DNA from 2 places in the Clavibacter rahimiani genome. Region 2 is predicted to be linked to the other one. Evidence: riboswitches for the same ligand, from Rfam matches in the RefSeq annotation. Region 2 holds a riboswitch; the other holds the start of a gene.
What was found. A riboswitch is a leader RNA that binds a small molecule or an ion and turns the genes downstream of it on or off. The one in region 2 is predicted to bind thiamine pyrophosphate.

Region 1: it holds a riboswitch for thiamine pyrophosphate, as region 2 does, so the genes downstream of both, thiM (hydroxyethylthiazole kinase) here and ACT7CP_RS07085 (ECF transporter S component) in region 2, are expected to answer to the same signal.

The regions. Positions count from the first base shown of each region.
Region 1 covers NZ_CP199790.1:2,339,170-2,354,041, reverse strand. Annotated here, with positions in the region: gene ACT7CP_RS11160 (glutathione S-transferase family protein) at 1-537, opposite strand, end outside; gene ACT7CP_RS11155 (DEAD/DEAH box helicase) at 858-2,990, shown strand; gene ACT7CP_RS11150 (hypothetical protein) at 3,060-3,269, opposite strand; gene ACT7CP_RS11145 (hypothetical protein) at 3,324-3,503, opposite strand; gene ACT7CP_RS11140 (MFS transporter) at 3,543-4,901, opposite strand; gene ACT7CP_RS11135 (cupin domain-containing protein) at 5,015-5,905, opposite strand; gene ACT7CP_RS11130 (bifunctional hydroxymethylpyrimidine kinase/phosphomethylpyrimidine kinase) at 6,063-8,366, opposite strand; gene thiM (hydroxyethylthiazole kinase) at 8,363-9,190, opposite strand; TPP riboswitch at 9,181-9,272, opposite strand; gene ACT7CP_RS11120 (nitroreductase family protein) at 9,896-10,837, shown strand; gene ACT7CP_RS11115 (hypothetical protein) at 10,864-11,541, shown strand; gene ACT7CP_RS11110 (phytanoyl-CoA dioxygenase family protein) at 11,547-12,509, shown strand; gene ACT7CP_RS11105 (MFS transporter) at 12,506-13,774, shown strand; gene ACT7CP_RS11100 (S9 family peptidase) at 13,789-14,872, opposite strand, start outside.
Region 2 covers NZ_CP199790.1:1,474,263-1,489,134, forward strand. Annotated here, with positions in the region: gene ACT7CP_RS07030 (sulfite oxidase-like oxidoreductase) at 1-573, shown strand, start outside; gene ACT7CP_RS07035 (FAD-binding oxidoreductase) at 582-1,304, shown strand; gene ACT7CP_RS07040 (DUF1697 domain-containing protein) at 1,408-1,941, shown strand; gene ACT7CP_RS07045 (oxygenase MpaB family protein) at 2,092-3,084, shown strand; gene ACT7CP_RS07050 (DNA polymerase IV) at 3,165-4,457, shown strand; gene ACT7CP_RS07055 (DUF4190 domain-containing protein) at 4,469-4,915, shown strand; gene ACT7CP_RS07060 (UDP-glucose dehydrogenase family protein) at 4,940-6,253, opposite strand; gene treZ (malto-oligosyltrehalose trehalohydrolase) at 6,421-8,223, opposite strand; gene treY (malto-oligosyltrehalose synthase) at 8,225-10,570, opposite strand; gene glgX (glycogen debranching protein GlgX) at 10,567-12,771, opposite strand; gene ACT7CP_RS07080 (hypothetical protein) at 12,972-13,304, shown strand; TPP riboswitch at 13,400-13,500, shown strand; gene ACT7CP_RS07085 (ECF transporter S component) at 13,536-14,186, shown strand; gene ACT7CP_RS07090 (ABC transporter ATP-binding protein) at 14,189-14,872, shown strand, end outside.

The sequences.
Region 1 (14,872 bases), 860 kb from region 2:
GTCGGCGACCTCGTCGATCTCCGCGCGGAGGTGCTCGGGGTAGAGGTCGGGCGCGCCCTCGCGGTGGTGCTCGGTCCACTCGGTGGAGAGGTCGAGCGTGATCTGCGGGTAGTCGTTGGTCACGACCTGGCCGGAGGGGATGTCGACGAGGGCCGGCACGGTGATCCCGCGCGGGTAGTCGGGGAAGCGCGCGAAGAACGCCTCCTGCAGGCGCTCGATGCCGAGGACGGGGTCGCGCCCGTCGGGGTCGAGGTCGAAGGTCCAGCTGCGGGCGTCGTGCGTGGGGCCGGGGAGACCGAGCGAGATGGCGTCCTCGAGGCCGAGCAGGCGGCGCACGATCACCGAGCGGTTCGCCCACGGGCAGGCGCGCGCCGCGACGAGGCGGTAGCGGCCGGCCTCGACCGGCCAGCCCTGCGAGCCGTCCCGGAGGATGCGGTCCTCGATGTAGTTCGCGTCGCGGGTGAACTCACCCTCCTCGACGTAGCGGCCGGGGGCGCCCGCCTCGTTGGTACCGGTGGGTGTCGCCTGATCCGTCATCCTCCCAGCCTAGGCCGGGTGCCCCGCGGCGACCGGGGCGGGAGGCGCTCCGGCACCCGGCGGATCACCCGGGACGCGCGGCGGACGAGGGCGCGCCGCGGTCCCGGCGTGCCCTAAACTCCTCATGTGCCCGTCCTCCCCGAGGCGGCCGGGCGCAGGCGGCGGACCCGCATCCCACCCCCGACCCGGAACCCCGGTTGCTCGAGGAAGGTCCCCTCGCCACCGTCCGACCGCACGCGTCACCGTGCGCGACGGGCGCTGAGTCCTTCCGATCCGGGAGCGCAGGCGAGGCCTCGCCCCGGCAGTGAACAAGGAGTTGCATGGCTCGCACCGGCCAGCGGCGGTCGTCCGCCCGCACGCGCACGATCGACAACGAGGGGCTCATCCCCGTCCTGGCGCGCGCCGTGCGCGAGATCGAGCAGGCCGCGCAGCGCGGCAAGCTCAAGCCGGTCAACCGCACGAAGTTCCAGGTCATCGCCGTGCTCATGCGCGAGGAGCGCACGCACGCGAAGGACCCGGCCACCCCGCTCAGCGACTCCGAGCGCGCCGAGACGCTGAAGCGCCTCGACGGCATCGCCAGCATCCTCGCCCGCACCGCCGCGCGCGACACCTCGGTGCTGCCGCTGCTGGATCCCGACGCCAAGCTCTCCGAGGCCGCCCGCGCCATGCGCAAGCACATGCTGTTCGACGGCGGCGTGGAGATGGTCGTCGAGGACGAGCCGGAGCCCGAGCCCGAGGATCCCGCCCTCGCCAAGCTGCACGAGCGCCAGGTCGTACCGCCGTCGGTCAAGGCGCGCGTGCTCGCGAACCCGTTCCTCGAGCCGGACCTCGACCGGCCCGCGCCCGCCGCGCCGCCCACCCGCCTGCTGGCGAACTGGGAGCTGCTCGGCCCGCTGTTCAAGTCGTTCGAGTACGGCGCCGGCGGCGGCATCGCGAGCATGGACCTCCCCGAGAGCCCGCGCATCGACCGCCTCTCGCCGCAGAACCTCGAGCTCATGCGCCACCAGGCCCGCTTCCTGGAGAGCGTCCGCCTCGGCCACCGCGAGTTCCTGCTCGCCGACGAGCCGGGCCTCGGCAAGACCGCGCAGGCGCTGCTCGCCGCGTCGGTCGCCGACGCGTACCCGCTGCTCGTCGTCGTCCCGAACGTCGTCAAGATGAACTGGAAGCGCGAGGTGGAGCGCTGGACGCCGCACCGCCGCGCCACCGTCATCCACGGCGACGGCGCCGGGCTCGACGCCTTCGCCGACGTCGTCATCGTCAACTACGAGGTGCTCGACCGCCACATCGGCTGGCTGCGCACGCTCGGCTTCCGCGGCATGGTCGTCGACGAGGCGCACTTCATCAAGAACCTCCAGTCGCAGCGCTCGAAGTTCGTGCTCGCGCTCGCCGAGAGCATCCGGGAGCGCCAGTCGAACCCGCTGCTCATGGCGCTGACGGGCACGCCGCTCATCAACGACATCGACGACTTCCGCGCCATCTGGCAGTTCCTCGGCTGGATCGACGGCGACAAGCCCACGTCCCGCCTCATGGGCGAGCTGGAGGAGGCGGGCCTCACGCCCGCCGATCCCGGCTTCTTCGCCGAGGCCCGCCGCGCGGTCATCGACCTCGGGATCGTCCGCCGCCGCAAGATCGACGTGGCGACCGACCTGCCCTCCAAGCGCATCGCCGACCTCCCCGTCGAGCTCGACGACGACCTGGGCCGCTCCATCCGCCAGGCCGAGCGCGAGCTCGCGGCGCGCCTCGTCAAGCGCTTCACGGCGCTCGTCGGCGCCCGCGGCACCACCGTGCCCGACGTGCTCGACGGGCCCGCCTCCGAGCGCGCGCACCTCATCCGGCTCGTCGCGCAGTCGGAGCTCGACGAGGCCAAGGCCCAGAAGACCGGCGAGAACGTGTTCACCATGGTCCGCCGCATCGGCCAGGCGAAGGCCGTGCTCGCGGCCGACTACGCCGCGCAGCTCGCGCGCTCGGTCGGCAAGGTCGTGTTCTTCGCCAAGCACGTCGACGTGATGGACCAGGCCGAGGCCACGTTCGCGAAGCGCGACATCCGGTCCGTCTCCATCCGCGGCGACCAGACCCCGGCCGCGCGCCAGCACGCGATCGACGCCTTCCAGAACGACCCCGAGGTCCAGGTCGTGGTGTGCTCGCTCACCGCGGCGGGCGTCGGCCTCAACCTGCAGGCGGCGTCGAACGTGGTGCTCGCGGAGCTCAGCTGGACGAGCGCGGAGCAGACGCAGGCCATCGACCGCGTGCACCGCATCGGCCAGGAGGAGCCCGTCACCGCGTGGCGGATCATCGCGGCGCAGACCATCGACGCGAAGATCGCCGAGCTCATCGACAGCAAGGCGGGCCTCGCGGCGCGCGCGCTCGACGGCGAGGACTTCGACGAGGCCGGATCCACGTCGGTCCAGCTCGACGCGCTCTCGCACCTGCTCGAGGAGGCGCTGGCCGCGTAGCCGTCGCGCCCCGCACGACGACGCCCCCGCGACCTGCTGGTCGCGGGGGCGTCGTGCGTGCGCTGTCCGCTAGCCGCGGTCCCGGCGTCGCCTGTCCGCTGCCCGGCGGATCAGGTAGGCGGCGGAGAAGACGAGGACGCCGGCGACGAGCGCGGGCCCGAGATGCTCCGTCGCCGTGCCTCCGTCGACCAGCGGGACGACGACGAGCTGCGACACGAGGACGAAGGCCGTGAGGATGACGGCGTCGCGGAGGGCGCGGCGGCGGGTGGTGGAGGTCATCCGCCCAGGATGCCCGGCGAGGCCGAGCGGGGCGTCGACGCTCCCCAGCGCCGATCAGCCGCGCTCGGACCGGCGACGTGCCCGCTCGGCCTTCCGGGCGGCGCGGCGCTCGCGGGCGACGGCGTCCTGCGCGTCCTGCGTCGGGTTCGAGCGCGAGGTGCCGATGACGGCGAAGGCGATGAGGACCACGACGACCGCCAGCACCGGGTAGACCAGGATCATCATGCCGGTCATGCGCGCTCCTCGGGTCGGGTGCTCCGAGCGTAGCGGCGGTCAGTCCTCGAGGGCCGCACCGCGGAGGTCCGGCAGGGTGAGCGCGGCCGCGGCGGCCAGCGCGAAGACGCCCGCGAAGACGCCGAACGGCAGCGCGACGCCGCCGAGCGCGAGGAGCGGCGGCACGCACAGCGGCGCGATGATCGACGCGAGCCGCCCGAAGCCCGCCGCGCTGCCCGCGCCCGTCGCGCGCACCCGCGTCGGGTACAGCTCCGGGGTCACGGCGTAGAGCGCGCCCCACGCGCCGAGGTTCGAGAACGACATGAGGGAGCCGAACACGAGGATCGCGGTCACGTCGTCGGCGGTGCCGAAGAGCCCGGCGGAGACGGCGGACCCCGCGAGGAAGACCGCGAGCGTCACGCGGCGGCCCCAGCGCTCGACGAGCCAGGCGGACACGGCGTAGCCCGGCAGCTGCGCGAGCGTGATGAGCAGCGTGTACGCGAACGACCGCACGAGCGAGAAGCCCTGCGCCACGAGCAGCGTCGGCAGCCAGATGAAGGCGCCGTAGTAGGCGAAGTTGACGCAGAACCACACGATCCAGAGGGACAGCGTGCGGCGGCGGAGGCGCGCGCCGAAGAGGCGCTCGCGGGGCGCCGGGGCCGCGGCGTCGGCGGCGTCGTCGGCCCGGAGGTCCGTCGGCGTCTCCATGACCGGATCCGGGGCGGGAGACGCCCCCGCCGCCGCCTCGAGGCCGCGCACGACCCGCTCGGCCTCCGCGTGCCGGCCCTTCGCCTCGAGGAACCGCACCGACTCCGGCAGGCGCAGCCGCACGAAGATCGCCCAGACGGCGGGGACGGCGCCGAGCGCGAGCGCCCACCGCCAGCCGTCGTCGCTCGACGGGATCACGAGGTAGCCGATGAGCGCCGCCGCGGTCCAGCCGACGGCCCAGGACGACTCGAGGATCACGATCACGCGGCCGCGGATCCGCGCCGGCGCGAACTCGCTCACGAGCGTCGACGCGACCGGCAGCTCGGCGCCGAGCCCGAGCCCGACGACGAAGCGGAGCGCGATGAGCGCGCCCACCGACATCGCGAGCGCGGAGACGCCCGTCGCCAGGCCGTAGACCAGCAGCGTGAGCGCGAACACCTGGCGGCGGCCGAGCCGGTCGGCGAGGAGCCCGCCGACGCTCGCGCCGATCGCCATGCCGAGGAAGCCGGCGGACGCGACGAGGCCGAGCTGGCCGGCGTCCGCCTTCCACACCACCGCGAGCTGTGCGATGACGAACGAGATGAGGCCGACGTCCATGGCGTCGAGCGCCCAGCCGACGCCGCTTCCGCCGAGGATGCGCGAGTGCGCCCGGGTCCAGGGGAGGGCGTCGAGGCGCTCGGAGCGGCTGGGCCGCGAGGTGGTCGTGGTCATGATCCTGCTTCCGGGAGGGCGCGCGGCCGGCCGGGCGCCCTCCCGGGGGAGGAGGAGGCGCTCGCGGTGGGTCGAGCGTAGCGCCGCGACCGGCCGCCGCCGCCTCTGTGACGTCAGCGCTGCCGGACCCGCTCCGCCAGCCGCGCGAACGCCGCGGCGTGCGTCACCCGGAGCTCCTCCCACGAGGCGGTCATGTCGACGCGCTCGGGATCCGCCACCACCTCGGCGTAGCCGTGCTGCGCGCGCGGGACGGCGTCGCCCGGGAGCACGAGCGACTGGATGAAGGCACCCGTGTCGTCCGAGAAGGTCAGGGTGTGGCTCGCGACGTTCCGGTCCCAGTCGTCGGACGGCCAGGACAGGAACGCGACGTGCCGGGGCGCGACGCCGGTCGCCGCCGCCGAGACGTAGCTCCCGTGGTGCTCCTCGCCGGGCGAGAGGATCTTGTACGCGCCGTTGTCGAGGTACACGAGGAGCGCCTCGTCGAACGGCTTCGGCCCGTACATCGCGGTGTAGCGGAGCGCGTGCACGAGCACGGGGCGGCCGAGCGGCACCGGGAGCGCGGCCGCGGGCGTGGCGCCCGGCGTCGCGACGGAGGCGGGGGCGGCGGGCCGCAGGTAGTCCTCGTCGGCCACGTGCTCGGCCCAGGCGGTCGCGCCGACCGGGTCGTCGCCGTCCTCCAGGACCGCGATGTGCTCCATCGGCGCGTGGGCCGTGGCGCCGTGCCAGTGCTCCTCGCCGGCCGCGATGTACACGGATCCGCCGGGACCGACCTCCACCACCTGGCCGTCGCGCGTGCCCACGCGGGCGATCCCGGAGGTCACGTGCAGGGTCTGCCCGAGGACGTGGGAGTGCCACACGGTGCGGGCGCCCGCTGCGAAGACGACGGACGCGACGACGGCGCGCTGCGCGGGCGTCTGCGGGGTGGAGAGCCAGCGGAGGCGGACGTCGCCCGTGAACTGGTGGGCGGGCATCGGGACGGCGGGGGTCTCGGCCTGGACGCGCATGCGGGGTCCTTCCTGTCGGGCACGCAGGATGCCCGGGTCGTGGAACGGGGAGCCCCGGCGCGGGTGGTCGCGCCGGGGCACGCGCATCCTCCCGCGGGTGCGGCTGGGAGGGGGCCGGGGCGTCCCCAGGCTGATCCGCGGGCGCGGCGCCCTCCGATCAGCTGAGCGCCTCCGGGGCGCGGAAGAAGTCGCGCTCGTAGGCCGCGGAGACGCGGGACGCCTCGAGCATCGCCGCGCGTCGCCCGGGTCCCGCGAGAGCGGCCGCCTCGTCGACCAGCGCGCACGCGCGCTCCGTGGCAGCCGCGAACGCCGGATCCGCGTACGTCTCCAGCCACGCCGCGTACGGGTGAGTGGCGCCGGACGCCGCCGCCGCGGATCCCGCCGTCCGGAGGCGCGTGCCCACGTCCGCGTAGATCGTGAAGCACGGCAGCAGCGCCGCGACGAGCACGGCGTAGTCGCTCGTCGCCGCGTGCGCGAGGAGGTGGTCGACGTACGCGCGCGTCACGGGTCCGACGACTGAGGGCGCGGGGTGGCGCGCCAGCCACTCCTCGTGCAGCGCGGACTCGGCGGCGATCGCGTCCGCGGCGGAGCGTGCCCAGGCGACCTGCGCCTCGGGCGTCGGCGCGAGCTGGCTCGCCCGCGCGAGCACCCGCGAGTAGGCGCGGAGGTAGATCGCGTCCTGCGCGAGGTAGTGCGAGAACCACGCCTCCGGCAGCGAGCCGTCGCCCAGGCGGCGGACGAAGGCGAGCTCGTCGATCTCCCGGCGGAGGTCCGCGGATCCCGCCCACATCTCCGCCGAGATCGGGGCCGCGTGCGTCCCCGCGGCGTCCCACAGCGCGCGCAGGTGGTCGAGCGGGCCGGCGCCGGCGCCCACGTCGAGGTCCTCGGCGTGCGCGAGGGATCCGGTGAGCCAGCCCTTCGCCTCCGTGAGCGCCGCGAGCCAGTCGCCGCGGCGCGGGTGCAGCGTCGCGAGCGCGCTCGACAGCGAGCAGCCGGTGCCGTGCGTGCTGGTCGTCGCGATGCGCGGGCCGGCGACGACGTCGACCGCGGCCTCCGCGCCCGGCGTGCCCGACGTGCCCGGCGACACGAGCGCGTCCGGGCAGTCGTCCTCGCGCAGGTGGCCGCCCTTGACGATGACGCGGACCCCGTGCCGGTCCGCCAGCGCGCGGCCCTGCGCGAGCGCCTGGTCCCAGCCGTCAGCCTCGCGCTCGCCGAGGAGGGCCGCGAGCTCGGGGAGGTTCGGCGTCACCACGTCGGCGAGCGGCAGCAGGCGGCGGAGCGCGTCGGTGGCGTCGTCGTGGAGGAGGGCGTCGCCGGACTGCGCGACCATGACCGGATCCAGCACCACGACGGGCGGGCGCACCGCGCGCAGCCAGTCCGCCACCTCGTCGACCACGGCGGCCGAGCCGAGCATGCCGATCTTCACGGCGTCGATCGCGACGTCGTCCGAGACGGCGTCGAGCTGCGCGCGCAGGAACGCCACGGGCGGCACGTGGATCTCCCGCACGCCCCGCGTGTTCTGCGCCACGAGCGCCGTGACGACGGCCATGCCGTAGCCGCCGTTCGCCGCGATGGACTTGAGGTCGGCCTGGATGCCGGCGCCGCCCGTCGGATCCGTGCCCGCGATGCTGAGGACGCGCGGGACGCGGGTCGGGTCGGGCACGGGGTGCGGGGTGCCCGTCGCGTCGGCCGTCGCCGGGGCCTCGGCCGTGGCCGTCGCGGCGCCCTGCGCGTCCGCCGCCGCGTGGTCGCCCTCGCCGCCCTCCCCGCGCACGCGCGCCCACGCCGCCGCGAGCTCGCGCGCCGCGGCAGCCGGATCGTCGGCCGCGCAGATCGCCGACACGACGGCCGTGCCCGCGCCGCCCGCTGCCGCGATCGCCGCGACGTCCCGCACGTCCACGCCGCCGATCGCGACGCACGGCACGGGGGAGAGGCCCGCGATGATCCCGAACCCGTCGTGGCCGAGCGGCGCCGGGTGGTCGGGCTTGGTGCTGGTGGGGCGGATCACGCCCACTCCGAGGTAGTCGACCGTCCCGGCCGGGAGCGCGCGCACCGCCTCGACGTGCGCGGGCGTGTTCGCGGTGAGGCCGACGACGAGCCGCCGGTCGGGGCTGGCCGCGTCGAGCATCCGCCGGACGAGGTCGGCCGGGACGTCGGACTGGCCGACGTGCACCCCGTCCACGCGCGTGCCGCGGGCGAGGGCCGCCAGGACGACGTCGACGCGGTCGTCGACGAGCAGCAGCGGACGGGCGGCGTCCGGGTGCGCGGACGCGTGCGCGTCGATCGCGTCGGCGGCGGCCGTCACGGTCGCCAGCAGGGCGGCCGCGCTCGCGTGCTTGTCGCGGATCTGCACGGCCGTCGCCCCGCCCGCGACCGCCGCCGCGACGACCGCGGGCACGCCGCGCTCGCCGCAGAGCGCGGGGTCGGTGACGAGGTAGACGGAGAGGGCGAGCGCGCTCACGAGAGGCGCTCGCGCTGGGCGACGAGCTCGGGCGTGACGGCGTCGAGGGCGTCGAGGAGCGCGACCGCGAACGATCCGGGCCCGCGCGCACCCTCGGCGGCGACCTCGGCGGCGATCGTGTAGACGCTCGTCGCGGCCACGGCGGCCCGCAGCGGATCCGGGTCCAGCGACACGTACGCCGCCATCACCGCGCCGAGAGCGCAGCCCCCGCCGGTCACCTTGGTGAGGAGCGCGTCGCCGGTGTGCACGCGCACGACGCGGTGGCCGTCCGTGATGTGGTCGACGGGCCCCGAGACGGCGACGACCGTGCCGTAGGTGCGGGCGAGGAGCGTCGCGGCGTCGAGCGCGGCCTCCACCGCGTCGGTCGCGTCGACCCCGCGGCCGCCGGCGCCGCCGGTCGCCAGCGCGATGACCTCCGACGCGTTGCCGCGCACGATCGTCGGCGACAGCGCCACCAGCTCGTGCGCGAGCCGGGTCCGCACCGGCAGGGCACCGACCGCGACGGGATCCAGCACCCACGGCGTGCCCGCCTCGCGCGCCGCGTGCGCGGCCTCGACCGCGGCCTCCCGCTGCTCGGCGTGCGGCGTGCCGAGGTTGACGAGCACGCCCGACGCGATCCGCGCGAACGGCCCCGCCTCGGTCGGCACGTCCGTCATCGCGGGCGCGACGCCGAGCGCGAGGAGGACGTTCGCGGTGAAGCCGGTGACGACCGCGTTCGTGATGCACTGCACGAGCGGCGTGCGCTCCCGCAGCAGGCGGAGGAGGTCCGCCGAGGCGGTCCCCGCTCCCGTGGTCTCGTGGGTGGACGGGCGCGCAGCGCTCATGATGACATCCCTCCGCCGGTGCGAACCGGATCAGGTGCGACGGGTCTCATCTCAGCCCTCGTGGGCACCCCGTGTCAGGGATCCACACTAGGGGGCGCGCGGCGGCTCGAGGCGCGTGATGTAGTCGCTCGCCGTCGGCGCGCGACGGACAGCCCTCAGTAGCCCGTACCCAGATGATCCATGAGTCGGGAGATTCAACTGCCGTGCGAGTGGAGAGACTTCCTGACTGAGCACGCGTCTTGCTGAGGTGACGCATCGCGCGGCACGCAAAGCCCGAACCACGGCGCACGATGCGCAGATGCAATACGTTGCCATTTCGCGCGTTGCCGCTTGGGTCTCGTCGCGTCAGGCTTCTCATAATTCGCTATCCGGGGAAATTTACATATGCGCTTTGCGGTCACCGCGCGCACCATACAGAAGGCATGTTGGTGTGTCAATAGCGTGGCGATTCGTGCCTCAGCTGCATACGCTTCAGTCCACGCCGATGCCGATCAGGCTTATTCGGCGGCTAAGGAAAAACTGACAAGCGAAGGAGAATGAAATGACGAGCACTGTGAAGACAGCCCTCCTCCAGGAGGGCGCTTGCAACCTGGTACAGATCGTCCCGAAGCCCCGCCTGAAGCCGAAGCGGGCGCGGCTGTCCTAATTGTTCGCAGTGGGGTCCGGCGCAGCCGGGCCCCACTGCCTTAGCCGAAGGATTGAACCATGGTTGTCAGCGCTGCCGCATCACTTCAATATGATTCGGAGGGGCGCGCGTGGCTTGAATGGTCCACGTCGGAGCCCGCGGTCCTCCTCGATCCTCATGTGGCCCAGGACATAGCATCTCAAGGGGCGCTGACATGCGAACCTACGAAAGGCGTGTCTCCTGACATTCGCGCTCGCCTGCAGGCTTCCGGTCGTCAGCGGGTATCGGGGTACCACGCCGCGACAAAGGATCACCCGTTCCTGGATATGTCGCGCGGAATGGCGGCACGCGTTGAAGACGCAAGGATCATGGCCGGTTATGTGGAGGCTGACGAGTATCCCGACGTGTATCTCGATCTCCCGTGTCTCTCCACGCACCCCTTGGAGCGAGCGAGCGATCTCGGTCTGGATGCTCTTCGAAATTCAGACCTACATCAGCTTGCGGCGATTCTTGCCGGTGTGTTCGGTCAAACACATCGCCAACCTGCGTACTACGATCCCGATACGGGATACCACCAGGTAGAGCTGATCTATCGGTCAGTGCCGAGTGGAGGAGCACGTCACCCTACGGAGTGTTTCGTCGAGGTACTGAGGTCTCCGAGGTTCATTTCCGGCAATTACTACTTTGACACGCGATCCAACGCACTGGTGCGTGTCAACGACCAGCCGCCAAGCGGCACCGACGCTGAGGAGCTTGCATCCGACGCGGACTGGGTGCTGGACGTGAGACTGGCGCCCGTCGTGCGACGCGCGATGTTCCGGTACCGAGACCCGCGGAGCTTCCGCGCGCTACTCGTCGACGCTGGTCACGCCGATGGACAGTTGCACGCCCTCGCGGCCTTTTGCAACTGGCGCTACAGCTCGGCGACCGACATCGACCTGCAATATACCGTCGATCGATACGGAATGGGTCCCGCAGAGGCTCCCGTACTAATTCGAGGGAGGCTGGAAGGTTGGCTTTGATCACGCGATCAATTGATCATCTCGGAATGAGCTACATCCCGAGCTTTTGGGCGGAGTCGAATTGGGCACGCCCATATCGTTTTCTGGAGATTGCGGCTGACGCGCCCGGCATGGACGTGTCTCACCTCGGGCCTCGTCGATACATGTACGACAAGATCGTCTCAGGATTCGACTTCCACGGTGCCGTGAGGCGTCGTAGCCTCGCGGCGGACGCAGGAACGTCGATGCTTCGTCCTGCATTCGAGTCCATCTTGCGCTGTCTCTATCAGATTCTCGCCGAAGAGCCTGCACTCCTTTGCGGTGTCGTGACGAGCGACGTGGAGGACTGGAAAGATGCGGCTTGGATCGTCGACACACAACCGCGCTCGTTGCGACAGGTGCCGCGCGCGCTCTTGGCAAGCGATTTTGCCTCCATGATCCAGGGGCAGGGGTGGGGGAATGGGCCTGGGCTCGGGGTGGTATTCGGCATCGCCTGGGACCGGGTCGAGGATGCGCCAGAGCAACTCGAGCGCTCGTACGCGAGAGCCCTGGTCTCCGTCGGCAGTGCTGGTCAAGCGCTCCTTCTCGAAGGTCAGCATCATGGTCTCGCTGCGCGGATGACTCCCGCGATCAAGGAGTCCTTCGCCGCGGAGGTGTTTCAGTTGGACGACTCGGTCGACATGCTCTACGCCATTCGTCTATCGACCCCGAAGAGCGGCCGTTGAGTTCGATGAGTGCCACGACGCAAGCCGTCGCGCATTATCGCGAAACCGGCCATGCGGTGTTGCGAGACATCCTGGATCGGGAGCGCGTCGGGCGAATTCAAAGGCAGATTGCCAGGCAGTTCAGTATGTCGGGTGTCACAGACGGATCAATTACCGGGCGCGGACAGCTTCGCTACGTCGCACGGGAAAATGAACGACCCGAGGACTTCCTCCTCGAAGTAACAGCTCGTTCGCAGGACCTTGAAGCGCTGTATCACACGCCTGCAGTCCGAGACGCGGTTTCCGCGATATTGAACCACGATGAGGTGTTCGTCCATCCCCTTAAGCATCTTCGGGCCGTGCCTCCGGAAATCTCTCCGCTCTCCTTCCCGGCAGGTGAGCATCAGGACTTTCCTGAACTGCAGGGGAGCATGAGCCAGTTGACTATGTGGACGCCTCTCTTCCGGACGATGCCGGACACAGGATCCCTTCCGGTGTTTCGAAGGGATCGCGACTCCGTGATGCCCATGAAGCTCGCTGAGAACCCATCTGGGTGGGCGATCGACAAAACGTTCCTCGTAGGTGAGGTGCGATACGACCTGCACCCAGGCGACGTGCTCGTCTTCAACACGTTCACACCGCATGGTGGGGCAAGGAATCGCGGTGATGGCGTCCGAGTCAGCGCGGAGGCCAGGTTTCAGCCGCTCGCTGATCCCGTGGCCGAGGGTGTACTCGCTTCACCGTTGATCGCCGAAAGTTGGGCCGCCCACTACGAAGGGTGGCCCGAGGAGCTCGCCTACTACTGGCGTGAGAGACATCCCTCGACGGTGCCCTTCGACGATACCTGGGAGCGTTGGCGGGACATCATGGCGGTCGACGAGGCGAGAAGAGGCAATGACGACGCTTACCAGGCACTGGTGATCGCGGCGCAGTTCGCGCGCAACGAGCCGACCCGACGCGAGGCAAAGCGCCTCCTCGGGTCGACATGACGCGTCCTCTCTCGTCGGCTTCCGGCAAGCCAGTGCTGATCAACCGGGACTTCGCCTGGTTGTGGGCTGCCCAGGCCACCTCGTCCTTCGGTGAGTACCTGCTCGCCTCCACCGTCACCGTCTGGCTCATCACCGGCCTCGCGGCGGGCGAGCCGGAGCTGCCTGCCCTGGTCTCGGCGGTCGTCGTGACCAGCACGCTGCCGCGCCTCGTCGTCGCGCCGCTGGTGGGGGTGCTCGTCGATCGCTGGCGAGCCGGCAGGGTGATGGTCTCCGCCGACCTGATCCGCTTCGCTCTGCTCCTCCCGATGCTCGCGATCGCGGCGAGGGGCGGCGAGGCCCTCGTCATCGTGGCGCTGCTGGTGACCCTCACGCTGATCGGCGCGGCCTCGCAGTTCTTCCTGCCCGCACGCGCCGCGGCGCTCCAGGTGCTCCTCCCCGAGGATCGACGTGCGGACGCCGCCGGGAAGATGATGTTCGCCGCCGTCGGCATCGCCGTCATCGCCACGTCGGCGGGACCCGCGCTCTACGCGCTGCTGGGGCCTCTCCCCGCACTGGCGGTGAACGCCCTCACGTTCGCGCTGTCCGCGGTGTGCGTCAGCAGGGTGGAGGGTGCGCGGTCGGCGCGGCCGGATGCGGACGCGGCACGTCGCTACTGGCCGGAGTTCGTCGCCGGTCTCTCCGTGGCCTGGCGGACCCCGTCGATCCGCCTGGTCATCGTCGGGGTGTCGGTCTACGGCCTCTCGCTCGGGATCAACAACTCGGTGCTCGCCCTGTTCGCCCTCGAACACCTGGGGCTCACGCCCGCGCAGTACGGCGTCGTCAGCGGCGCGTTCAGCCTCGGCGGACTCGCCGGATCGCTCCTCGCTCCGCGCCTGGCGGCCGTCGTCACGCCGCGCGCGGCATTCCTCGCGGGTCTCGGATCGATGGGGGCCGTCTACGTCGCCTACTCGCAGGTGCGCGCCTTCGAGGCGGCCGTGGCGCTCATGGGCATCGCGGGCGTCGCGTTCTCGCTGTACGTCGTCGCGCAGGGGCCCATCCTGCAGGCCGCGACACCGCTTGGGTTCATGGGGCGCGTGACCGCGATCACCACCCCGGCCGTGGCGCTCACGTCGCTCCTCGGCACCGTCGCGACTGGGTGGCTCCTGAGCGTCGTGCGGGACGCCCGGCCGGCCGCCTACGGGAACGCGATCCTCGTCGGAGCGCTCCTGCTCTGCCTGGGTGCGTCGGCGATGGCGGCCGGAGGGCGGGTGGCCCCCCGCGGGTGACGGACGAACCGCCTCTACGCGAGCCCCGCCACGTCGAGCACCCACGCGTAGTCGGAGGCGCGCTCGCGCCACGCGTCGTAGCGGCCCGACTTGCCGCCGTGGCCGGCCTGCATCTCGGTGCGCAGCAGCACGGGCGCGCCGACCTCGCGGAGGCGGGCCGTCCACTTCGCGGGCTCGACGTAGAGGACGCGGGTGTCGTTGAGGCTCGTGACCGCGAGGATCCGCGGGTACTCCACGTCCTCGCGCACGTTCTCGTACGGCGTGTAGGACTTCATGTACGCGTAGACCTCGGGGTCGTGCAGCGGGTCGCCCCACTCGTCCCACTCGATCACGGTGAGCGGCAGCGACGGGTCGAGGATGCTCGTGAGCGCGTCCACGAACGGCACGCCCGCGAGGATCCCGGCGAAGCGGTCGGGCGCGATGTTCGCGACCGCGCCCATCAGCAGGCCGCCGGCGCTCCGGCCCTCGGCCACGAGGCGGTCGGGGCTCGTCCACCCGCGCGCGATGAGGTGGTCGGCCGCCGCGACGAAGTCGGTGAAGGTGTTGCGCTTCGTGAGCGTCTTGCCCTCGTCGTACCAGCGGCGGCCCATCTCGCCGCCGCCGCGCACGTGCGCGATGACGAACGCCATGCCCCGGTCGAGCAGCGACAGCCGCGCGATGGAGAACGACGGGTCGATGCTCGCCTCGTACGAGCCGTAGCCGTACAGCAGGAGCGGCGCGGGCGTGCCGGGGTGCACGAGGCCGCGCTTGTAGACGACCGACAGCGGGATCTCGGTGCCGTCCTCCGCGGTCGCCCACTCGCGCGTCTGCACGTAGTCGTCCGGGTCGTAGCCGCCGCGCACGGGCTGCTGCTTGAGGAGGCGGAGCTCGCGGGTGGCGAGCACGTAGTCGTAGGTGGTGGCCGGGGTCGCGAGGCTGGTGTAGCCGAGGCGCACGGTGGGCTGCGCGAACTCGGGGTTGCCGGCCGTGCCGACCGTGTAGATCGGCTCGTCGAACGCGATCTCGTGGAGCTGCTCGCCGTCGAGGACCCGGTCGAAGGGGATCACGCCGACGCGGGTGAGGCCCTCGCGGCGGTACGAGACGACGACGTGGTCGGCG
Region 2 (14,872 bases):
GGCGCGGCCGACCGGCTGCCGCCCGGCCAGTACGACACGCAGGGCGGCTGGCCCGTCCTCACGGCTGAGGCCGTGCCGAACCTCCCCGAGTCGCGCTGGTCGATCGCGGTCGACGGCCTCGTGGAGCGCCAGACCTCGTGGGACTGGGACCAGGCGCACGCGCTGCCCCGCTCCGAGTACGCGGGCGACATCCACTGCGTCACCACCTGGACCCGGCTCGACACGCGCTTCGCCGGGGTCAGCGTCGACACCCTCCTCGACGCGGCCGGCCCGCTGCCCGAGGCCCGCTTCGTCCTCGCGACCTCGCACTCGGGCTACACGACGAACCTCCCGCTCGACGACGTCCGCGGCGGCCGCGCCTGGATCGCGTTCGAGGCCGACGGACGCCCGCTCGCCGCGGACCACGGCGGACCCGCGCGCCTCCTCGTGCCGCACCTCTACTTCTGGAAGAGCGCGAAGTGGATCGCCCGCCTCACGCTCCTCGACCACGACCAGCAGGGCTTCTGGGAGCGCAACGGCTACCACGACCGCGGCGACCCGTGGCGCGAGCAGCGCTACCAGGGCGACCGCTGAGCGTGCCCGTGCCCGTGCCCGTGCCCGCGGTCCCCGCCTCGGTCGGGGGCGAGTGGCGGACGGCGACCGTCGTCGCGCTCGAGCACCCGACGCCCGCGACCGTCCTCGTGCGCTTCGACGTGCCCGACCGGATCCCGCACCTGCCCGGCCAGCACTGCGTCGTGCGGCTGCGCGCGGAGGACGGCTACACGGCGCAGCGCTCGTACTCGATCCTCTCGGCGCCGCACGAGGCGGGCGTCGAGCTGCTGATCGAGCGCTACGAGGACGGCGAGGTCAGCGGGTTCTTCGCGGACATCGCGGAGGTGGGCGACGAGATCGAGATGCGGCTGCCCATCGGCGGCTTCTTCGTCTGGGACGGCGCGACCCCCGCCGTCGCGCTCGGCGGCGGGACCGGCGCGGTGCCGCTCGTGTCCATGCTCCGGCACGCCCGGCGCCTCGGCGTCCCGCACCTCGTCCGGGCGGCCGTCTCGGCGCGCACGGCCGCCGACGTGCCGTGCCGTGCGGAGCTCGAGGCCGCGGGGGCGCTCGTGGCGACGACGCGCGAGCGGCACGGCGCGCGCGGCTTCGGGCGGCTCAGGGTCGAGGAGGTCGCGGGGCTCGCCGCGGGCGCCGGCGTGGCGTTCGTCTGCGGATCCACCGCCTTCGCGGGCGGTGCCACGCGCCTCCTCCTCGACGCGGGGGTCGACCGCGACGCGATCCGCATCGAGCAGTTCGGCCCGTCCGGGGACTGAGGGCGCGGCCCGGTCGGCCGCTCGCGCCCCGGCGGTTCCGCTCGTGCGCGGACCGCGCCACACTGGTGCGGACGGCGACGGCGCCGCGGGGAGCGGGTGGCAGGTGGAGCGGTCGGTCGTGCTGCTGCGGGGGATCAACGTCGGGCGCGCGAAGCAGGTCCCCATGTCCGCCCTCACGGCCGCGCTCGAGGGGCTCGGCTACCGCGGCGTCCGCACGCACCTGCGCAGCGGCAACGCCGTCGTCGACCACGAGCGCCCGAGCGGGCTCGGGGCCGCGGTGGCGATCGAGGACGCCGTGCGGCTCGCCACCGGCGTCACGGCCGACGTCCACCTCGTCGCGGCGGACGACTTCCGCCGGATCGCGGCCGGGATCCCGTTCGGCCCGGTCGCCGACGATCCCTCGCGCCTCCTCGTCTCCTTCCTCGACCGCCCGCTGGATCCGGTGCCCAGCGCCCCGCCCGCCGCGTCGATCGCCCCGGACCTCGTCGCCATGGGGGACGGCGCCGTGTACTCGTGGCACCCGGACGGCGTCTCCGCCTCGCGCGTGCCCCCGGCGTTCTGGCGCGGCCTCGGCGCATCCGTGACGGCGCGCAACGCCCGGACGGTGGCCGCGCTCGTGGCGCTGCTCGACGCATGACGGGCCGCCCCGCGAGCCTCGCGAGCCATGACGCCCGCAGCCCGTCGCCGCATGCCCCCCGCACGGGGGTGGGCTCAGGCACCCGTCACGCCCCCGAGCCCGATCCCGGGCGCGGGGGCCTCCTCACGGCGCGGACGGGGGGATAGGTTCGTGGACGTGAGCAGATTCGCGGACCGCTGGAAGTCCCACATCCTGGAGACGTTCTCCGCGGATGCCGAGGGGCGGCCCCAGTGGATCCAGGACCTGGAGAAGGGCGACGACGAGGGCTGGTTCGGCCCCGGCTCCGCCGTCTGGGCCGTGCACGGCGGGATGCCGTCGCTCGTCGCCGGGATCCGCGCCCTCCTCATGCAGACGCTCCACCCGGGCGCCATGGCCGGTGTCCACGACTGGTCCCGATATCGCGAGGACCCGCTCGGCCGCCTCGCGGGCACGGTGCGCTGGGTCGTCACGACGTCCTTCGGCGACCGGGACACCGCCGTCGACGTGAGCCGACGCGTCCGCGGGTACCACCGCAAGGTGCAGGGCACCTTCGTCGACGGCCGCGGCGTCGAGCGCCCCTACAGCGCCAACGACCCCGACCTGCTGAGCTGGGTGCACATCGTGTTCACCGACGCGTTCCTCAGCACCCACCTGCAGTGGGGGCCGCCCATCCCCGGCGGGCCCGACCGCTACGTCGCCGAGTGGGCCAAGGCCGGCGAGCTGATGGGCGTCGAGGCGCCGCCGCGCTCCTACGCCGAGCTGCACGCCCAGATCGACGCCTTCCACGACCAGGGACTCCTCCGCGCCGACGAGCGCACCCGCGAGACGATCTCCTTCCTCCGCGAGCCGCCGCTCCGTGCGTCGATGCTGCCGGCGTACCGCGTCCTCTTCGCCGGCGCCGTGGCCTCGCTCGAGCCGCGCTACCGCGAGCTCCTCGGCCTCGACAAGGCGTCCTTCGGCCCGTTCCCGCTCCCGGCGCTCGCGTCGACCCGGGTCATGCTCGGCGTCGCCGGGCGCGTGATGGGCGAGCAGTCGACGAGCCACGAGGCCGCGCTCAAGCGCATCGCGCGGCTGCGGGGCGAGCCCGTGGCGGACGCCACGATCGACCCCTGCCCCCGCCGCGACCGCGGCGACGCCGGGCACCGGGAGCGCCCGGCGGCCTGATCCGGCCGGATCCCGCGCGTCCCGCCGTCTCCCGCCCGCGGACGGGCGATGTCGGCGGCGCGGGCTAGCGTGGACACGACATGAGCAGGCAGGACGGATCCACGAGGCGCACGTCCGACGCGAGCGCGGACGACTCCGAGGCGACCATCCTCCACGTCGACATGGACGCGTTCTTCGCGGCCGTCGAGCTGCTCGAGCGCCCGGAGCTCCGCGGCACGCCGGTCATCGTGGGCGGCTCCTCGGGCCGCGGCGTCGTCACGAGCGCCACCTACGAGGCGCGCCGCTTCGGCGTCCGCTCGGCCATGCCCATGGCGCAGGCGCTGCGCCTCTGCCCGCAGGCCACGGTCATCGGCGGGCACATGGAGAAGTACGTGCACTGGTCGATGGTCGTCATGGGCGTCTTCCGCGACGTCACGCCGCTCGTCGAGCCGCTCAGCATCGACGAGGCGTTCCTCGACGTGGCCGGCGCGCGCGGGCTCTTCGGGTCGCCGGCCGAGATCGGCGCCATGATCCGCCGCCGCGTGCACGCCGAGACGGGCCTCACCTGCTCGGTCGGCGCGGCGTCCACCAAGTTCGTCGCCAAGCTCGCGAGCACGCGGTGCAAGCCGGACGGCCTGCTCGTCATCCCCGCGGCGGAGACGCTGCCCTTCCTGCACGCGCTGCCGGTGGGCGCGCTGTGGGGCGTCGGGAAGACCACCGAGGAGTCGCTCCTCCGCCGCGGGCTCCGCACGGTCGCGGACATCGCCGACACGCCCCTGCCCACGCTGCAGTCCATGCTGGGCGAGTCCGCGGGCGCGCGGCTGCACGACCTCTCCTGGGGGCGCGACCCGCGGCGGGTCAGCACCCACCGCGAGGAGAAGAGCATGGGCCACGAGAACACGTTCCACGACGACGTGACGGATCCGGGCATCGTCCGCCGGGAGCTCCTCGGCCAGGCCACGCGCGTCGCCGAGCGGCTGCGGCGGGCCGGGCTCACCGCCCGCACGGTCTCGCTCAAGCTCCGCTACTCCGACTTCCGTACCATCACGCGCTCGCGCACGCTGTCCGAGCCCACCGACGTGGCGCGCCGCATCTACGACGAGATCCGCGACGTGTACGACCAGGTCGCGCGGCCCGGCGACCGCATCCGGCTGGTGGGCGTCCGCGCCGAGCAGCTCGACGACGCCGACAACCGCGCGGTCGCCCTGTGGGACGCCGACGAGGGCTGGCGCGAGGCCGAGCGCACGGTCGACCAGGCGGCGGAGCGCTTCGGCCGCGGCGCCATCGGCCCGGCGTCGCTCCTCCGCCGTCCGGGCGCGAAGCGCACCGCTGTGTCGGATCCGCGCTCGGAGGCGACGTCGCGCGGTACCGTCCCGGGACACCCGCCCGACTGACGAGGACCACCATGACCGATCCCGCCGCGCCCGCCCCCTCCCACCCGTCCGCCGAGGAGGGATCGCGGGCACCGGGGTCGCCGCCCGCCGGGGCGCCCGTCCCGCCGCCGGCCCCGCCCGTCGCGCCCTACGGCCTGGCGCCCGCACCGGTCCCGCCCACGCCGGCCGTCATCCCCTGGGGTCAGCCCGTCTACGCGGCGGCGCCGCCCAAGGGCCTCAGCATCACGTCGATGGTGCTGGGCCTCGTCTCGCTGGTCCTCTTCTGGACCGTCGTGTGCCCGATCGTCGGGCTCATCCTCGGCATCGTGGGCGTGCGCAAGGAGCCGGCCGGCCGCGGCTTCGCGATCACCGGGCTCGTGCTCAACGGCCTCCTGCTGCTGATCCCGGTGGCGGTGATCCTGTTCCTCCTGGCCGCGGGGACGACCGTCGCGGGTGTCGCCGCGACGAGCGGCCGCTGACCGCAGGGCGGCGTCCGCGTCGTCCTACGGCCGACCCATGCCCCGGTAGCGCCACCCGGCGGCGCGCCACGCGACGGGGTCGAGGCAGTTGCGGCCGTCGACGATGACGGGCGTGGCCACGATCGCCTTCAGCTCCGCGGGGTCGATGGCGCGGTACTGCTTCCACTCCGTCAGCACCATGACCGCGTCGGCGTCGCGCGCCGCCTCCTGCCAGGTGTCGACGTAGGTGAGCTCGGGGAACCGGCGCCGCGAGTTCTCGTTGGCATAGGGGTCCGTGGCCAGCACGCGCGCGCCCTGCAGCTGCAGCTGCGCGGAGATGCTCAGCGCGGGGGAGTCGCGCACGTCATCGGACTCCGGCTTGAAGGCGAGGCCGAGAACCGCGATGTTGCGGCCGAGCAGGGATCCTCCGCACACCTCGCGCGCCACGTCCACCGCGCGCACCCGCCGCCGCATGTTGATGGAGTCCACCTCGCGGAGGAACGTGAGCGCCTGGTCGGCCCCGAGCTCGCCCGCGCGCGCCATGAACGCGCGGATGTCCTTCGGCAGGCAGCCGCCGCCGAATCCGATACCGGCGTTCAGGAACCGGCGGCCGATGCGGTCGTCGTACCCGATGGCGTCCGCGAGCTGCGTGACGTCGGCGCCGGTCGCCTCGCACACCTCCGCCATGGCGTTGATGAAGGAGATCTTGGTCGCGAGGAACGCGTTGGCCGACACCTTGACGAGCTCCGCGGTCTCGTAGTCGGTCGTGACGCGCGCGGTCCCCGTGGCGAGGGCCGTGGCGTAGACCTCGTCGAGCGCGGCGCGGGCAGCCTCGCCGGCGTCGCCCGCGGGCAGGCCGTAGACGAAGCGGTCGGGCGTCAGCGTGTCCACGATGGCGAAGCCCTCGCGGAGGAACTCCGGGTTCCACATGAGGATCGCCCCGGGCACCCGCGCGTGGACGCGCTCGGCGAGGCGGCGCGCGGTCCCGACGGGCACAGTGGACTTGCCTGCCACCACGTCGCCGTCGGCGAGGTGGGGGATGAGCGCGTCGATCGCGGCGTCCACGTACGTGAGGTCGGCGGCGTTCTCGCCGCGCCTCTGCGGCGTCCCGACGGCGACGAAGTGGACCCGGGCTCCTGCGGCCTCGGCGATGTCCGTCGTGAACCGGAGGCGGCCCGTGGCGAGCTGCTCGGTGAGCAGCTCCGGCAGCCCGGGCTCGAAGAACGGCGCCACGCCCGACTGGAGGGCGGCGATCTTGGCCGCGTCCACGTCGACGGCGACGACCTCGTGGCCGAGCCGGCTCATGCTCGCCGCGTGGACGGCGCCGAGGTATCCGCAGCCGATGACAGAAATGCGCACGAGTGTCCGTTCCCTGGAGTTGGAGCCTCCGGCTGCACATGCGGGAACAACGTCGGCGTGCCCCCCAGCCCCGGCCAGGACGAACCTAGCACGCACGAAGGACGACGAAGGGCGGGGCCCGACGAGCGCTCGCGCGCCGCGTCGGACCCCGCCCCGGGTGCGGTGGATCAGGCCAGCAGGGCCTCCGCGGTGTCCGTCACCGGGCCGAGGATCGCGGCCGTGCGCGCGGGCAGCACGACCTCGTCGTCACCCAGCGCGACGCCCGGCGCGGTGCGCAGCAGCAGGGCGGGACGCTCGCCGACGACGGGCACGCGGCGCTCCTCGTCGGACAGGTTCACGACGATCGAGAGCTCGCCGCGGTCCATCACCAGGAGGCGCGCCTCCTCGTGCACCTCGACCTCGACCTCGGCGAACCGGGGGTCGGTGAGGTCGGGGTGCGCACGGCGGAGGCGGATCAGCTCGGAGTAGAGCGCGAACAGGCGCGCGTGCGGCGAGTCCGCGTCGGCCGCGCCGTACAGCTCCGACCAGTCGAGCTTCGAGTCCTGGAAGGTCGAGAGGTCCTGCGGGTTCGGCACGACGGACTCGTCCCAGCCCATCTTCTCGAACTCCTCGATGCGGCCCTTCGCGGTCGCCTCGCCGAGGTCGTGCTCGGGGTGCGACGTGAAGAACTGCCACGGCGTGGTCGCGCCCCACTCCTCGCCCATGAAGAGCATCGGGGTGAACGGCGACGTGAGCGTGAGGACCGCGGCCAGCGCGAGCCCGCCCTCGTCGAGCGTCGCGGTGAGGCGGTCGCCCGTCGCGCGGTTGCCGATCTGGTCGTGGTTCTGGTTCGCGACGACCAGGCGGTGCGCCGGGATCCGCTCGGTGTCGAGCGGGCGCCCGTGCACGCGGCCGCGGAACGACGACCACGTGCCGTCGTGGAAGAAGCCGCGCGTGATCACCTTGGCGAGCGCCCCGAGCGAGGCGAAGTCCGCGTAGTAGCCCGTGGTCTCGCCCGTGAGCGCGACGTGGACCGCGTGGTGGAAGTCGTCGCTCCACTGCGCGTCGAGCCCGTAGCCGTGCGCCTCGCGCGAGGTGATCAGCTTCGGGTCGTTGAGGTCGGACTCCGCGATGAGCGTGAGCGGGCGACCCACGTGCGCGGACAGCACGTCGACCTGCACCGCCAGCTCCTCGAGGAGGTGCGTGGCCGTGTGGTCGACGAGCGCGTGCACCGCATCGAGCCGGAGGGCGTCGACGTGGTAGTCGCCGAGCCACATGAGGGCGTTGTCGATGATGTACTCGCGGACGGGGCCGGAGTCCTCGCCGTCGAGGTTGAGGCTGGAGCCCCACGTGTTCGCGGACGCCTCGTGGAGGTACGGGCCGAACTCGGGCAGGTAGTTGCCCGACGGTCCGAGGTGGTTGTAGACGACGTCCTGCACGACGCCGAGGCCGCGCGCGTGGCACGCGTCGACGAAGCGCTGGTACGCCTCGGGTCCGCCGTAGGTCTCCTGCACGGCGTACCAGAGGACGCCGTCGTAGCCCCAGTTGTGCGTCCCGTTGAAGCCGTTGACCGGCAGCACCTCCACCAGGTCGACCCCGAGCGCGACGAGGTGGTCGAGCCGGTCGATGGCGGAGTCGAGCGTGCCCTCGGGCGTGAAGGTGCCGATGTGCATCTCGTAGATGACGGCGCCGGCGAGCTGGCGGCCGGTCCACGCCTGGTCCGTCCACGCGAAGGACGACGGGTCGTAGGTGCGCGAGCGGCCGTGGACGCCCTCGGGCTGGCGGCGGGAGCGCGGATCCGGCAGCGGGGTGTTGGAGTCGTCCACGAGGTAGCCGTAGTCGAGGTCGCCGGAGGGCAGGGCCTCGGCGCGCTCGGCGTCGAGGGTCCACCAGCCGTCGCCCACGGGCGAGAGCGGCAGGCGCTCGTCGCCCACGGACAGGGCGAGGGTGCGGGCCTTCGGGGCCCAGATGTCGAAGCGGTCGTCGGTCATGTCAGCTCCCGGGGGTGAGATCGGCGGCGGTGGAGGCGGGCGCGAGGATCGCGACCGGGTAGTCGGCGAGGAGGGCGGCGACGGACACGCGGCCGCCGTCGACGCGGCGTCCGCTGACGTGGTCGACGAGCTCGCCCTCGGGCAGCGTCAGGGACGTGCTGCCCCATCCGCCGCCGGTCTCGAGGCCCACGGGGAGGCGGGTCGCGACCGTGATCGCGCCGCCCCGGTCGAAGGCGATGACGTGCGACGCGGCGTCGCCGGTCGCGTGCACGGGCTCGTAGCCGGTGAACAGCTCCGGGTGGTCGCGGCGGAGGCGGAGCGCCCGCGCGGTGACCAGGAGCTTCGCGGCGCCGGTCTCGTCGATCCCGGGCTCGGCGCCCTTGAGCACGGCGTCGAGGGCGGAGCGGCGCATGCCGAAGTCGACCTCGCGGCGGTTGTCGGGATCCACGAGGCTCGTCTCCCACAGCTCGCTGCCCTGGTAGACGTCGGGCATGCCCGGGGCCGTGAGCTGGATGGCCTTGGCCGCCAGCGAGTTCGACCAGCCGGGACCGGAGAGCCGGTCGTAGAGCCCGGCGACGATGGTGCGGGCGCGCGGGTCGTCGAAGGCGGCGTCGACGAGGGCGTGCATGCGCTCCTCGAAGGCCTCGTCGGGCGCGGTCCACATGGTCGAGTCGCCGGCCTCGCGGGAGGCCTTCTCGGCGTACGCGTGCAGGCGCTCGCGCGAGGCGGGCCAGGTGCCGACGAGCGTCTGCCAGAGCAGGTTCTCGAACGGGCCGTCGCCGGTCGGGGCGACCTCGCGCAGCTGGCCGAGCGCGTCGCGCCAGGCCTCGGGCGTCTCGGAGAGCACGTCGATGCGGGCGCGCACGTCCTCGCCGCGCTTGGTGTCGTGCGTCGACAGCGTGGTCATCGCGTGCGGCGCGATGCGCTGGCGCTCCTGCTGGCGCGCGTGGAAGTCGTCGACGTCGATCGCGAAGATCGACGGGTCCGCGCCGACCTCGTTGAGCGAGACGAGGCGCGAGTAGCGGTAGAACGCCGTGTCCTCGACGCCCTTCGCCATCACCATGCCGCTCGTCTGCTGGAAGCGCTGCGCCACGAGCGTCGTCGGGTCGGACAGCTGCGGCATGAGCGCGCCGATGGTCGCGACGAGGTCCGGCCGGCTGAGGCGGGCGGCGTCGGCGGCCTGCTCGAGGTGCTCGATCCCGCCGGGCAGGTAGCTGCGGTAGACGGGGAAGGTGGCGAGCAGCTCGGCGATGGCGTCCGCGGCGTCGGCGGGCGCGTCCTCCACGAGGCGCTCGAGGCGGAGCACCTCGCTGCGGAGGATCCCGTCGGCGATGGCGCGCTTCGTGCCGCGGATCATGTCGGCCCAGTTCGTGAGCTCGCCCTGGGGCAGGCCGCGGAGCGCGGCGTCGAGGTGGTCGAGCTCGACCTGGCCGTCGGGGTCGACGAGCACGCGGTCGATCTCCGCGAGCGCGTCGTAGCCCGTCGTGCCGGCGGTCGCCCAGTCGGTGGGCAGCGTCTCGCCGGGCTCGAGGATCTTCTCCACGAGCACGTACGCTCCGCCCGTGAGCCGCGCCAGGTCGTCGAGGTAGCCCTTCGGGTCGAGCAGGCCGTCCGGGTGGTCGACCCGGAGGCCGTCCGCGAGGCCCTCGCGGAACCAGCGGGAGATCTCCTCGTGCGACTCCTCGAAGACCCGCGGGAGCTCGACGCGGATGCCCGCGAGCGTGTTGACCGCGAAGAAGCGGCGGTAGTTGAGCTCGGCGTCCGCGCGGCGCCAGTTGACGAGCTCGTAGGACTGGCGCTCGTGCACCGTGCGGGCGTCCGCCGCGTCCTCGGCCGTGCCGGGCGCGACGGGGAACCGCTGGTCGTAGTACCGGAGCTCGACCGTGCCGTCGTCGCCGCGGGCCAGCTGCAGCTGGTCGAGCTCGTCGTCGCCGTCGCCGAGCACGGGGATCCGCACCTTGCCGCGGCCGAAGTCCCAGTCGATGTCGAAGGCGTCCGCGTAGCGGCTCGCGGTGCCGTGCGTGAGGAGGTCCCACCACCACAGGCTCTCCACGGGCGTGGCGACGCCGACGTGGTTCGGGACGATGTCGACGAGCACCCCCATCCCCAGCTCGTGGGCCCGGTCGGCGACGGCCTTCAGGCCCGCGGCCCCGCCGCGCGTCGGGTCGACCTGCGAGTGGTCGACAACGTCGTAGCCGTGGTCGGATCCGGGCTCGGCCGTGAGGATCGGGCTGAGGTACACCCAGTCCGCGCCGAGGTCCTTCACGTAGGGCAGCTGCTCGGCCACGGCGGCGAGGTCGAACGACTCCCGCACCTGGAACCGGTAGGTGGAGATGGGGGTTCTCAACTGATGTCGCTCCTTGGATCTGCGGCGGGCCGGTCGGCCTGCGAGTGGGTGAGGACGGCGAGGCTGGCCGCGACCGAGTGGTCGGGCTCCACCTCGGGCTCGGTGTAGGCGCGCAGCACCACGAGCGCCTTGGCCGCCACATCCACGACGCTACTCGCGCGGAGGGCCGTCGAGTCGGCTCCGACGCCCGCGGTGTCGATCACGGTCTCCCACGCGTCCGCGTACTCGTCCGACGGGAGCGTGAAGGACACCGGCTCGTCGTGCGCGTTGAAGTAGAGGAGGAAGTGGGTGTCGTAGATGTCCTCGCCGCGGCGGTCGCGCCCGCGGATCCCGTTGCCGTTGAGGAACATGCCGATGGCGCGGAGGCCGGACTCCCAGTCGTCGTCGACCATCGGCGTCGCGTCGGCGTCGAGCCACACGATGTCGGGGAGCGGCTCGCCCTCGCCGCGGCGCACGGGCCGGCCGTCGAAGAAGCGCCCGCGCCGGAAGGTCGGGTGCTCCTTGCGGAGGCGCACGACGCTCGCGGTGAACTCCGCGAGCGGCTGGTCGGCCTGGTCCCAGTGCACCCAGCTGATCTCGTTGTCCTGCGCGTAGGTGTTGTTGTTGCCCTGCTGGGTGCGGCCGAGCTCGTCGCCGTGCAGGATCATCGGCACGCCCTGCGAGAGCAGCATCGTGGCGAGCATGTTGCGCTGCTGGCGGCCGCGGAGCGTGGCGATCACCGGGTCGTCCGTCGGACCCTCGACGCCCATGTTCCACGAGCGGTTGTGGCTCTCGCCGTCGTTGTTGTCCTCGCCGTTGGCCTCGTTGTGCTTCTCGTTGTACGAGACCAGGTCGGCGATGGTGAAGCCGTCGTGTGCGGTGATGAAGTTGATCGACGCGACCGGGCGGCGGCCGGAGTGCTCGTAGAGGTCGGCGGAGCCCGTGATCCGCGCCGCGAACTCCCCGAGGGACGACGCCTCGCCGCGCCAGAAGTCGCGCACGGTGTCGCGGTACTTGCCGTTCCACTCGGTCCACTGGGGCGGGAAGTTGCCCACCTGGTACCCGCCGGGGCCGACGTCCCACGGCTCCGCGATGAGCTTGACCTGCGACACCACCGGGTCCTGCTGCACGAGCTCGAAGAAGGTGGCGAGCTTGTCGACGTCGTAGAACTCGCGCGCGAGCGCCGACGCGAGGTCGAAGCGGAAGCCGTCGACGTGCATCTCGGTCACCCAGTAGCGCAGCGAGTCCATGATCAGCTGCAGCGAGTGCGGGTGGCGGACGTTGAGCGAGTTGCCGGTGCCCGTGTAGTCCATGTAGTAGGTGGGGTCGTCCTCCATGAGCCGGTAGTAGGCCTGGTTGTCGATGCCCTTGAACGAGAGCGTCGGCCCGAGGTGGTTGCCCTCGGCCGTGTGGTTGTAGACCACGTCGAGGATGACCTCGATGCCGGCCGCGTGCAGCGCCCGCACCATGGACTTGAACTCCTGCACCTGCTGGCCGAGCTCGCCCGTGGACGAGTACGCGTTGTGCGGCGCGAAGAACCCGATCGTGTTGTAGCCCCAGTAGTTGCGGAGGCCCTTCTCCAGCAGCGTGTTGTCCTGCACGAACTGGTGCACGGGCATGAGCTCGATGGCGGTGACGCCGAGGTGCTGCAGGTGGTCGATGACCGCGGGGTGCGCGATGCCGGCGTACGTGCCGCGCAGCTCCTCGGGGATCCGCGGGTGCAGCTGGGTGAGCCCCTTGACGTGCGCCTCGTAGACGACGGTCTCGCTGTAGGGCGTTCGGGGGAGGCGGTCGCCGTCCCAATCGAAGAACGGGTTGACGACGACGCCGAGCATCATGTGCGGAGCCGAGTCCTCGTCGTTGCGGCTGGACGGGTCGCCGAACTCGTAGGCGAACAGCGACGGGTGCCAGTCGAACTCGCCGCAGGTGGCCTTGGCGTAGGGGTCAAGCAGGAGCTTCGCGGGGTTCGACCGGTGGCCGTTCTCCGGCTCGTAGGGCGCGGTCACCCGGTAGCCGTAGCGCTGGCCCGGCTGCACGTGCGGGAGGTAGCAGTGCCAGACGTGGGCGTCGACCTCGGTCACGTCCACGCGGGTCTCGGTGCCGTCCTCGTCGATGAGGCACAGCTGCACGGCGTCGGCGATCTCGCTGAAGAGGGCGAAGTTCGTGCCGCTCCCGTCGAAGGTCGCGCCGAGGGGGTAGGGGTTTCCGGGCCAGGTGTGCAAGTGGTCCTCCAGTTGGGTCGACTCGTCCACCGGCGGGGCGCGCGTGCGCGGGTCCGTCGGGGGCGGGGCAGGCGGTGGATCCGCGTGGGCCGCAACGGCGGGAGGCCGGATGCGACGCAGCGACGCACCAGGGGCGAGGGTACCGCGAGGACCCGGATCGACCCGCATCCTCCGCGGGCCCGCGGGGTACGGTGGGACCCATGACCAACCTCGTCGCACAGCTCGCAGAGAACGTGAAGAACGCCGGAGTGGGGACGGTCTACGGCGACCCCCTCGACATCGACGGCTCGACCATCGTGCCGGTGGCATTCGCCTGGTACGGCTTCGGCGGGGGCAGCGACCTGCCCGACTCCGACGGCAACGTCGCGGGCGGCGGCGGGGGCGGCGGCGCGACCTGGCCCATCGGCGCGTACATCGCGACCGACGGCGAGGTGCGCTTCCAGCCGAACGTGATCGCGCTGCTCGCGGTCGCGACGCCCGTCATCTGGATCTCGGGCAAGGTGCTCGTCAAGCTCATCAAGACGCTCAAGTAGCGCCTCCCCACCGTCCGCCGCGGAGCGCGGGTGCCCTCGGGCGTCCGCGCTCCCGTGCGTCCGGGGCGTGCCGCTCGCGCTAGGATCGCGGTGAACACGGGAGTCCGGTGAGCCGGGCTGAGAGGAAGATCCCCAATCTTCGACCGTCGAACCTGATCTGGATCATGCCAGCGCAGGGAGGCTTTCATCTCGTACCCGTGCCCTCTTCCGCATACCAGAAGGGCACGACAAGTGACCGCATCACCCTCGTCCACCGCATCCGCCTCCGTCGACGCGGACCCCCGCGTCCCGCGCTCCGGCCTCCGGGCCCGCTGGCGCGTCATCGACATCGTCGTGGCCAGCGTCCTCGGCGTCGCCTCCGGGCTCGTCTTCGTCGTCTGGAACACGGCGTCCGTCCCCGTCAGCGGCCTCTTCGAGCCCCTCCTCCCGGGTCTCCAGGCCCTGGCCGGCGGCGGGTGGCTCTTCGCCGGCGTCCTCACCGGCATCGTGATCCGCAAGCCCGGCGCCGCCCTCTACGGCGAGCTGCTGGCGGCGTTCGTCTCGATGCTCGTCGGCAACGTGTGGGGCGTCGGGACGCTGCTCTCGGGCCTCACGCAGGGGCTCGGCGCGGAGCTCGTCCTCCTCGTCTTCCTCTACGCGAACTGGCGGGCCTACGTCGCCGTCCTCGCGGGCATGGGCGCGGGGCTCGGCATGGCGATCACCGACCTCATCACCTACTACCCGGGATCCAGCCCCCTGTTCGTCGCGATCTACACCGGCGCGGCGCTCGTGTCCGGCGCTGTGATCGCGGGCATGCTGTCCTGGCTCGTGGCGCGGGCGCTCGCCCGCACGGGCGCGCTGTCGCGCTTCGCCTCGGGCCGCGACACCGCGGCCCGCGTCTGACCGTGCGGCGTCCGGGCCGCGGGGCGCCGCCCGCCCGGGTCCCGCTCCCCGGCGTGGAGGTTTCGGCCGACGTCCGCGGCGGGGCGTCCGTCCGCGCCGCCGGGTGGGGCTGGCGCCACGCCGGCCGGAGCGCCTGGGCCGTGCGCGACGTCGACCTGGCGATCGAGCCGGGGGAGCGCGTGCTCCTGCTCGGCGCGTCCGGGGCCGGCAAGACGACGCTCATGCACGCGCTGGCCGGGGTCCTCGGCGGCGACGACGAGGGCGAGACGCGCGGATCCCTGCTCGTGGACGGCCGCGATCCGGCGTCCCAGCGGGGCCGCGCCGGGCTCGTCCTGCAGGACCCGGACGCCCAGGTGATCCTCTCCCGCGTGGGCGACGACGTCGCGTTCGGCTGCGAGAACCTCGGCGTCCCGCGCGACGAGATCTGGCCGCGCGTGCGCACCGCTCTCGACGCCGTCGGCCTCGACGTCGCGCTCGATCGCTCGACGACCGCGCTGTCCGGCGGGCAGAAGCAGCGGCTCGCCCTCGCCGGCGTGCTGGCGATGCGGCCGGGGCTCCTCCTCCTCGACGAGCCCACCGCGAACCTCGACCCCGAGGGCGTCGGCGAGGTCCGCCGGGCCGTGGAGGCGGTGGTCGAGGCGACCGGCGCGACGCTCGTCGTCATCGAGCACCGCGTCGCCGTGTGG